Regions from separate parts of the Pseudomonas sp. NPDC089407 genome, predicted to be linked through region 1. Evidence: riboswitches for the same ligand, from Rfam matches in the RefSeq annotation. Region 1 holds a riboswitch; the other holds the start of a gene.
What was found. A riboswitch is a leader RNA that binds a small molecule or an ion and turns the genes downstream of it on or off. The one in region 1 is predicted to bind cobalamin.

Region 1 (5,169 bases):
TACCTGGCGCGCACCAGCGAGGCGTTGGCCGACACCTGCCACTGGTGCGCCAGCGCCAGCTCCAGGGTCGCTTCCAGGCCATCGGATGTCTGCTGGCCGGCCTGTTGCTGCTCGTGGGTGATCGGGTCGTCCACCAGCAGCTTTTTCTTGACGATATGGTAGGCCGCCAGGGTCCATTCGCCACGGCCGTCCCAGAAGCGTTGTTTCAGGCCCACCTCGGTCTGCTTCGCTTCGGTCAGGTCATAGTGCATCTGGCTCGGGCTAAGGCTGATCAAGTTGTTCACCCCGTCCTCGCTGGTGGAGTACTGGCCATACAGCGACAGGTCGTCACTGAGCGCGTACACCAGCCCGACGCGCCAGTTGCCACCTTGCAGGCTGCGGTCGCTGCGGCTGTCGTTGGTCAGGTTGTCGCGGTCGATGTGGTTCTGGTCGCGGCGCACGCCGGTCACCAGCGACAGGCGATCACTCAGCTGCAGGCGGTTTTCAGCGAACAGGGAGAAGGTGTGGGTGGTGGACAGGGTTTGCGGGCGCAGTGGCGAGGCGCTGTGGAACCAGCCCGGCTGGGGTTGCCACGGGTCGATGTAATCGCCGCCGACATCGTTGTACGGGGCGTTGCTGTCGACGTTGAAACCCACCTTGTTGTACTCGGCGCCGAGTACGGTCTTGCTGGCCAGGCCGAACAGCGAGTGATCGAGGGTGAACGTCTGACGGTCGCCGAACTGCTCCTGGTTGTGCTTGATTTCCAGGTAGCTGCCGCGCTGCAACTGCTGGCGCTCGGCATCCCAGTCGTAGTTTTCGGCATTGCGCCAGTGGCGGCGGCTCTTGATGTAGAACAGCTGGTTGCTGGCGCTGACGTGGTCGTTCAACGTCCAGTCGGTGGTCAGCCGGGTCCACTCGTCGTCGTAGCGCTGCACGTCGTTCTGCACGTTGTAGTTTTTCTTGCGCAGGCTGCTGCGGTAGTGGCCGTCGATCAGCGGGGTGCCGTAGTAGTTGGCAGGTTGTGCCTCGCCGCGGTCATGGGCAAGGGTGAAACTGAGGTCTTCGCTGGCGTCGAAGCGCAGTGCCGCGCTCAGGGCCAGGCTGCGCGAGGTGGTGTGATCGACCCAGCCATTACCGGCCTGCTGGTTCAGGGTCAGGCGATAGCTCAGGCGCTCGCTGACGCTGCCGCCGCTATCGAGGCCTAATTGCTGGCGGTCCCACGAGCCGTAGCCCAGGCGCAGGTGGTTGCGCACCTCGCCGGCAAACGGCTTTTTCGGGATCACGTTGACCACCGCGCCCGTGGCGCCTTCGCCGAACAGCACAGAGGCGGGGCCACGGATCACGTCGATGCGCTCGACCATCCACGGGTCGACCGGGAAGGTCTGGGTGCCGGCACCCGTGAACAGGCGCGTGCCGTCGAACAAGGTCATGACTGAGCTGTGCCCGGCAAAACCACGGGCGGACAGGCCGGTGCCGCCATCGCCCGGGGAGCCGACGAAGGTGATGCCTGGCGAGCGGGTAACGGCATCCTGCACGGTGAGGTTGTTGCGCTGCTGGATTTGCTCGGCACTGATGCTGCTGGTGCTGGCGGGTGTTTCCAGGGCACTGAGGCCAAGGCGCGAGCCGGCCTGGGTGGGTGTGGCCAAGTCGACAGTACGGCTGTCGAGGCTGCCGGTGATGGCCGTTGATGGCAAGGCCAGGGGTTGCGGCTCACGGTCATCGGCCAGGGCTGGCAGGGCGACGGCCAGGCAGGCCGCCAGGGGGTGAAGCTTGAACATACGGGACATGTCGTTCCACTGCTGCAGGAATGAATGGATCCCGGTGGAAAACACGCAAAGGAGGCGTTCCGTGCAGGCAGGCGCGCGCACGGATACCGGCCTGCGCCCGCCCACCGCGGGTTGCCAAGTGATGCTTCAGGCCGGTCTCCGGGCTTGCGAGGGGCATGAAACCTTCACCTTCCCATGCGTGTGCACAGTGGTATGTCGAAGGGTTCGCTCGCTTACCGTTGCGGGGGCAGCGCCGGACTTGTCGTGGGCAACACGACGCACCGGCTTCCCGTTTCACCCTGCGCGCGGCGGCGCAGGACACCTGAAACTGGCGTGCATCTGAGCATCGAAACGTTGGGGCGTCAAATACTGGCGCGCGGTGAATGATCTGTGTGAACGCTGGGTTGCGCTTTTCAGCTCACTTCTTTTCGAACTTTTCCAGTGCCGCTGTTCTCGAACCGGTCGTTCGTTATTCGTTATCAAGTCATGGAGACTTCACGCATGCCCGCTCGTCAACTGTTGCGCCACACCTGCCTGTTCGCCCTGATCGCCGCGCCGCTGGCGGCCATCGCCGCACCTAGCACCGACCCGCTGTTCACCCTTGGCCTGTCGGGTGCCTACGACACATTCAAGTTCGAAGGCGGTAGCGAAAGCGACAAGGAACATATGGGCCAGGGCGGGGTATTCGCAACCTTCGGCAACAAGATGACCGCTGAGTCCGGCTTCATCTACCAGCTCGGCGCAGAAGCCAAGTATGGTAAGAAGAACGACAACAAACTCAAGGAAGCCCAAGCCGACCTTGACCTCGGCTGGCGCGCGGCGCTGGACGCCCGCAACTTTGTCGACGTGACTGTGGGGGGCGGCTACAGCTGGTCGCGTTTCGAGCCGGAGATCAACGACCTTGATACCAAGCTCACTGTGAAGTCGCCGTTTGCCAAGGCCGCGCTGGGCTATAACCACCAGTTCGATGCCTCGACCTTGCGGGTAGAAGTGGGGGCACGGCATACCCTCGATGGCCGTGCCCGGCTGAAAGTTGACGACTTTGGCAGCGATACGGTCGACCTGAAGGACCGCACCAACCCCTATGCCGAGGTCACGTTGCTGATGAACCAGCAGGGTGGCTTGCCGGTGCAGGCCGGGGTTTATTACACCCGTACCGAGTACAAGCTGGACGAGGACACCCCCGTGGCGGACAACACCAAGCTCAAGCGTGACGAGTTTGGCGTGAAGGTAGGCCTGGCGTTCTGAGCCAGAGCGGTTAGCAATACCCTGTGGGGGCTTTAGCCGCGAAGAATCCAACGCGGTGCATGGCACCGGCTTTGCCGGTGTTCGCGGCTAAAGCCGCTCCCACAGTGTCCTCGCTAATCCAATGACTTATGTGCAGTTCTGTGGGAGATCACCCAGCCCTTCCGGGCTGCGCTGTCTCGCAGAGAACAATGGCCATTGTGGGAGCGGGCTTGTCCCGCGAAGAAGGCAACCCGGTGTCTGGCACCGGCTTTGCCGGTGTTCGCGGGACAAGCCCGCTCCCACAAATTTCGCTAAATCAATAAGTTAGAGTTTGTTCTATGAGAGCGGGCAAGCCCGCGAAGAAGCCAACTCGGTACAGAACTTGCGTCAGGCCAGCAATGCTTGCAGGGTCGCCAGGTCATCCGCCTCTTCTACTGGCTTGTCCAGCCGCCAGCGCAACATGCGCGGAAAGCGCACGGCAATACCGCTCTTGTGACGGCGCGACAGGGCGATCCCTTCGAAGCCCAGCTCGAACACCAGCGTGGGTGTCACGCTGCGCACCGGGCCGAAGGTTTCTACTGTGGTCTTGCGGATAATGCTGTCGACCTTGCGCATTTCTTCGTCACTGAGCCCGGAATAGGCTTTGGCAAAGGGCACCAGGGCCCGCCCCGGCGTGCCGGCCGGCGCATCCCACACGGCGAAGGTGTAGTCGCTGTACAGGCTGGCCCGGCGGCCGTGGCCACGCTGGGCATAGATCAGCACGGCATCGACGCTGAACGGGTCGATCTTCCATTTCCACCAGGTGCCCATGTCTTTGGTGCGGCCTACGCCGTACAGGGCTTCGCGCTGCTTGAGCATCAGGCCTTCGACGCCCAGGCTGCGCGACTGCTCGCGCTGGCGGGCAAGGTCGGCCCAGTTCGGGCCATCGAGCAGCGGCGATAGCAGTACCGGGGCCAGCGGGTGCTCTTCCAGCAAGCGTTCCAGTTGGCTGCGGCGTTCGTGCTGAGGTCGGCTGCGCCAGTCCTCGCCTTGCCACTCCAGCAGGTCGTAGGCCTGCAGCACCACCGGCGCATCGTTCAGCAGTTTTTTGCCAAGCGTTTTGCGCCCGATACGCTGCTGCAGCAAGGCAAACGGCTGTACGGCCAGTTCAGCACCTGTATTCCCTGGCTTCCACACCAGAATTTCCCCGTCGAGCACCACGCCATCGGGCAAGGTCTGCGCCAGGCTGTGCAGTTCGGGGAAGCGGTCAGTCACCAGTTCCTCGCCACGCGACCACACCCATAGCTGGCCGTCGCGCTTGACCACCTGGGCGCGAATGCCGTCCCACTTCCATTCGATCTGCCAGTCACTTGGCGGCCCGAGCAAGGCATCGAACTGCTCGCTTGGCGCCTGCAGCGGGTGGGCCAGGAAGAAGGGGTAGGGCTGGCCGCCACGCTGGCTGTGTTCATCGGCGGACTCGGCCGCGATCAGCTTCTGGTAGCTGGCGGCCGTGGGGCGATGGCTGATATCGGTGTAGCCGACCAGGCGCTGGGCCACGCGTTTGGCGTCCAGCCCGGCCAACTGCGCCAAGGCGCGGGTGACCAGCAACTTGGACACACCCACGCGAAAGCTGCCGGTGATCAGCTTCAGGCACAGCATCAGGCTAGGCCGGTCCAGCTGCGCCCAGAGCGCCGGCAGGCGCTGCTGGATCTGCTCGGGCGGCAGCCCGCGCAAGGGCAGCAGGTGCTGTTCAACCCAGATGGCCAGGCCCTCTTCGCTGCCCTCGGCATGCAACGGCAGCAGCAGCGAAATGGTTTCGGCCAGATCCCCCACGGCCTGGTAGCTTTCCTCGAACAGCCAGTCCGGCAGGCCGGCCAGGGCTGTGGCCAGTTCGCGCAAAAGGCGGGTGGGGACCAGTTGACGCGGGCGGCCGCCGGCCAGGAAGTACACCGCCCAGGCGGCATCTTCGGCGGGGGCCATGCTGAAGTAATCGCGCAGCGCTTCCAGCTTGGCGTTGCTGGAGGTGGTCGCATCCAGGCGCAGGTACAACGCGGCAAAGGCTTTCATGATGACGGCTCGGTGTTTGGCACGTCGTCCTCCTCACCGTACTCGGTGACGAAGGCGCGGGCATCCAGGCCTTGTTCGTTAAGGTAGCGCACCAGCACGTTGACCGAGCCATGGGTGACCATCACCCGCTCGGCGCCGGTCTGGCCGATGG
Region 2 (5,169 bases), on a different contig from region 1:
AACTTGCCGAACGAGCGCAGCACGATCAGCCCCGGGCGCTCGGCGCAGTCCACCACACTGTGTGCCGGGGTGTTGTCCATGAACGCTTCATCGACCAGCAGCCAGCCACCGCGGGCAGCCAGGCGTGCATGCCAGGCCAGCAGGCGCTCACGCGGCACGCGGTGCCCGGTAGGGTTGTTGGGGTTGACCAGCACCAGCACATCAAGGTTGTCGAGCGTCGCCTCGACCTGCGCTTCATCCAGCTCCACCAACTGATGCCCTGCCCGTTGCCAGGCATACGGGTGCTCGGCATAGCACGGGGTCAGTACCCCTACCCGGCCGGCTGCGCGCAACAGCGGCAACGCCTGGATCGCGGCTTGGGAACCGGCCACCGGCAACAGTTGCCTGGCGCCATAATAGGTGCGGGCAGCGTCTTCAAGACCGTCTTCAGTCTCCGGCAGGCGCGCCCAGGCGTCCACGGGGATCGGCGGGATCGGGAATGACCAGGGCGCGATGCCGCTGGACAGGTCGAGCCACTGCTCACGAGCGATACCATATTGCCGCACCGCGCGTAGCAGGCGACCCCCGTGTTCAAGCATTGAGATAGGCCCCCAGGCAAATCACCAGCAGCCACAGCCAGACGCCGCGCTGCACCAGGCCCCAGCCGCGCTCGATGGCATCGGCATCGGCCACCGGCCCCTCACCCAGGCGCGGCCGCTCATGCAACTCGCCGTGGTACACCGCAGGGCCGCCAAGTTCAACGCCCAGCGCGCCAGCGCCGGCTGCCATCACTGGCCCGGCATTCGGGCTGTCCCACAGCGGGCCCTGCTTGCGCCAGCAGGCTAGCGCCAGGCGAGTCTTGCCCAGCAACGCATAAGTCAGCGCCACTAGCCTTGCGGGAATATAGTTGAGCACGTCGTCGATGCGTGCCGCGCACCAGCCGAAGCGCTCGAAACGTTCGTTGCGGTAACCCCACATGGCATCCAGGGTATTGCTCAGGCGGTAGAGCACCACGCCCGGCGCACCGGCCACCACGAACCAGAACAGCGCGGCAAACACCGCATCGCTGCCGTTCTCCAGTACCGACTCGGTGGCCGCGCGGGCCACAGCCGGCTCGTCCAGCTCGCGGGTTTCGCGGCTGACCAGAAAGCCGACCCGGCGTCGCGCTTCTTCCAGGTCGCCCTGGCGCAAGGCATTGGCCACCGGCAGCACATGCTCGCCCAGGCTACGCAGCCCCACCGCACAATACAGCGCCAGCACATCCACCAGCCAGCCGATGTAGGGCAGCCAAGACAGCACCAGCGCCACCAGGGTCAGCGGCACCACCGCCAGAAACCACGCGCTCACGCCGTGGCTGCGCCAACCGCGGCCGCCGGCATTCAGGCGGCGCTCGAGGTTACCGGCCATGTTGCCGAAGGCCACCAGCGGATGGCGGCGCTGCGGCTCACCGAGCAACGCGTCCAGCGCCACCCCGGCCACAGTCAGCAAGGCCACACTCATTGACGCTCTCCCCATTGGTTCTCAAAAAGCATTTCGCTCAAGGGCCGCGCTTCGGCCCAGTTTTCCTGTACCAGCATCGGCACCGGGTAGAACTCGGTGACCGGCCCCAGGCACAGCACCGCCACCGGCTTGGCGCCGGCGGGCATGCCCAGCAGCGCCGCCAGTTGCAGCGGATCGAACAGCGACACCCAGCCCATGCCCAGCCCTTCGCCGCGCGCTGCCAGCCACAGGTTCTGGATGGCACAGGCCAGCGAGGCCAGGTCCATTTCCGGCAGGGTGCGGCGGCCGAAGATGTGCGGCTCGCGGTTGTCCATCAACGCCGCCACCAGCAGCTCGGCACAGTCGTTGATGCCTTCCACCTTCAGTTTCATGAAGGCATCGGAACGCTCACCCAACGCGTCGGCAGTGCGCACCCGCTCCGCCTCCACCAGCGCCTGGATGCGCGTGCGCAGGTCGCGCTGGGTGATGCGGATGAAACGCCAGGGCTGCATCAGCCCGACACTGGGCGCCTGGTGCGCGGCAGCCAGCAAGCGGCCCAACAGCGCCGGCGCCACATGGCCACCGGCGAAATGGCGCATGTCGCGGCGCTCGCCGATGGCCCGGTAGATTGCGGCGCGTTCGGCGTCGCTGAAAGCGTGTTCGCTCATGGTCGCAACAGCGCCGCCGCCGCATCCGGGTTGGAAGGGAAGTAGAAATGCACGTAAGAGGCCGTCAGCCGCCCCAGCCGGTACACGGCTTCATTGCCGCGTCCGCCGTTGGGGCTCAGGCCGCGGGCGATCGGCTCCAGCGCGGTGCTGGTCAGCGAATGGTGGTAGGTATGCCCGCGCAGGGTGCCTTCCGGCAATTCCACCGCCTGCAAGGCCAAAGCCGCCAAACGCTTCTGCATGGTTGCCTCGCCCGCCAGCAGGCCAAGCAGTTCGGCGCGCTCGCCGGCCACATCGGTCAGGGCATCGAGCAGGTACAACATACCGCCGCATTCGGCCAGCAACGGCTTGCCCTGTGCATGGTGGGCACGGATCGCTTCGCACATCGGTGCGTTGGCAGCCAGCGCGTGATGGTGCAGCTCGGGGTAGCCGCCCGGCAGGTATAGGCTGTCTACTGCAGGCAGCACGCGGTCGTGCAACGGCGAGAAGAATTCCAGCTGGGCACCGAGGTTGCGCAGCAACTCGAGGTTGGCGCCATAGGTAAAGGCGAACGCCTCGTCCCGCGCCACGCCGATACGCACACCCGCCAACGAGGCGGCGCAGGCTTGCGGCACGGGTTCGGCAAAGCTTACCGGTGGCGGCAGTGCCGCGTCGCAACTGGCGCCCAGCGCCTCGGCGGCAGCGTCCAGGCGGGCATCCAGGTCATTCAGTTCACTGGCCTGGACCAGGCCCAGGTGACGGCTGGGCAGTTCGATACCGCGTTCGCGGGACAAACCGCCATACCAGCGCAAGCCTTCGGTCAGGCTGCCTTCCAGCAGTTGCGCGTGGCGCAGGCTGCCCACCCGGTTGGCCAGCACACCGGCAAACGGCAGGTCGGCCTGGTAACGCGCCAGGCCCAGGGCCAGTGCGCCAAAGGTCTGGGCCATGGCCGTGCCGTCGATCACCGCCAGCACCGGCACACCGAAGTGGCGCGCCAGGTCGGCGCTGGACGGGGTGCCATCGAACAACCCCATCACGCCTTCGATCAGAATCAGGTCGGCCTCACCAGCCGCTTCCCATAACAGCCGCCGGCTTTCCTCGGCGCCGATCATCCACAGGTCCAGCTGGTACACCGGCGCGCCGCTGGCCCGCTCGAGAATCATGGGGTCAAGAAAGTCCGGCCCACACTTGAACACCCGCACCTTGCGTCCGAGGTTGCGGTGCAGGCGAGCCAGTGCGGCAGTGACGGTGGTCTTGCCCTGGCCCGAAGCGGGTGCCGCAATCAGCACGGCGGGGCAATGGCGCGCCTGGCTCACAGTTCGACGCCCTTCTGTGCGCGGATGCCGGCCTGGAAGGCATGCTTGAGCATGCCCATCTCGGTCACGGTGTCGGCCAGTTCGATCATTTCAGGCTTGGCAGCGCGGCCGGTGAGAATCACGTGCTGCTTGGGCGGGCGGGCCTGGATGTCGGACAGCACCTGGTCAAGGTCGAGATAGCCGTGCTTGAGGGCGATGTTCAGTTCATCCAGCACCACAAATTGCACGCTTGGGTCCTGCAGCAACTGGCGCGATACCGCCCAGGCCGCTTCAGCGGCGGCGATGTCGCGCTGGCGGTCCTGGGTTTCCCAGGTAAAACCCTCGCCCATCACGTGGTAGCGCACCTGCTCGGGGAAGCGGCGGAAGAACAGCTCTTCTCCGGTGCTGTTGCGGCCTTTGATGAACTGCACCACACCGCACTGCATGCCATGGCCCAGGGCGCGCGCGAGCATGCCGAAGGCCGAGCTGCTCTTGCCCTTGCCATTGCCGGTCAGCACCAGCAGCAGGCCGCACTCGTTGGGGGAATTGGCAATACGTTCGTCGATGATCGCCTTCTTGCGCTGCATGCGCGCCAGGTGGCGTTCGTCGCGTTCGGTGGGTTCGCTCATCAGGGTTCTCCGCAGGCTGGCACCACGGCAAGGCGCGGCGGCAGGGAATAGGCAGGCAGACGGAGAACGCGCAGGGGCCATGGCAAGGCGCCATGGTGCACCGCGCATCACCCTCCGTGATGCCGTTGGCAGATATCAGGCCGGTCTCCGGGCTTGTGAGCGGGCCTTGGCCCTGGCCTGCGCGCCTTCCCGGGTGCTTGCACCCAGTGGCCCTGCGCGGCCGCGACTCACCTACCGTTGCGGGGGCAGCGCCGGAATCGCGCCATGCTGGCGCCCACCGGCTTCCCAGTTTCACCCTGCCCAGTCGGGGCTGGCAGGGCACCTGAAACACGCGCGAAGGTTAGAGGGTTGTACCCGGAGCGTCAATCGAAGCAGCCCCTCGTTGAATGGCCAAATCGCCAGGCTGTGCCACACTGATATCACATAGCCACTACTCGCGACTGTATGCCAACACAAACACAACAGGAGAGCTCAGCATGCGAGGCCTGATCATCAACAACGCCAACCTGCAGTTCCTCAGCCCGGCGCTGGAGCGCTGGGTCGATTGCATCGATCGCTTCAATCAGTTTGCCGGCGATGCCGAAGCCCCCTACTGGCACGGCGCCGCCGCCAATGCCGGGCTGCTGGCAGCAGCAGCCTGGCAGGCTGAACTGGCAGCCCTGCAGCAGTTTGCCGGCAAGAAGCAGCGCGACGAAGGTGAGCATGAAGGGCGTTGCGACCTGTCGATCAGCAGTGCTGACGAGGTGCTGTACCTCAGCGTCAGCCAGCGTTGGCCAAAGGTCGCCAAGCTGGACATGGCGACCGCCCTGCAAGAAACCGCAGCGCGCGCCCGTCAAGTGGCCTATCCCAGCCAGTTGAAGGCCGGGGCGCTGTTCGTCAGCCCGTGGAAGGCTGGCCACCATGCCAGCCCCGAAGAGCTGCAGGATCTGGTCGATGACCTGCAGAAGCACAGCGCCTGCGCCATCGCCTGGTACTTTCCGTATGCCTACCGCAAGTTGCATAACGAACTGGGGCAGTATTTTCCGGGGGTTGCGTTGTTGCTCAAGCAGGCTTAAGCCATCGCCGGGCTTTTGATCTGGCTTTTGATCTGGCTTTTGATCTTGGCTTTTGATCTGGCTTTTGATCTTGATCTTGATCTTCGCG

Region 2: another riboswitch for cobalamin. It lies ahead of cobO (cob(I)yrinic acid a,c-diamide adenosyltransferase); the one in region 1 lies ahead of ACI2KG_RS26145 (TonB-dependent receptor).

What each region holds. Positions count from the first base shown of each region.
Region 1 is NZ_JBJDNB010000045.1:491-5,659, forward strand. It holds gene ACI2KG_RS26145 (TonB-dependent receptor) at 1-1,766, opposite strand, end outside; cobalamin riboswitch at 1,878-2,086, opposite strand; gene ACI2KG_RS26150 (outer membrane beta-barrel protein) at 2,247-2,993, shown strand; gene ACI2KG_RS26155 (ATP-dependent DNA ligase) at 3,360-5,018, opposite strand; gene ACI2KG_RS26160 (ligase-associated DNA damage response exonuclease) at 5,015-5,169, opposite strand, start outside.
Region 2 is NZ_JBJDNB010000036.1:93-5,261, reverse strand. It holds gene cobD (threonine-phosphate decarboxylase CobD) at 1-578, opposite strand, end outside; gene cbiB (adenosylcobinamide-phosphate synthase CbiB) at 571-1,479, opposite strand; gene bluB (5,6-dimethylbenzimidazole synthase) at 1,476-2,126, opposite strand; gene ACI2KG_RS23385 (cobyrinate a,c-diamide synthase) at 2,123-3,418, opposite strand; gene cobO (cob(I)yrinic acid a,c-diamide adenosyltransferase) at 3,415-4,026, opposite strand; cobalamin riboswitch at 4,147-4,367, opposite strand; gene ACI2KG_RS23375 (hypothetical protein) at 4,503-5,081, shown strand.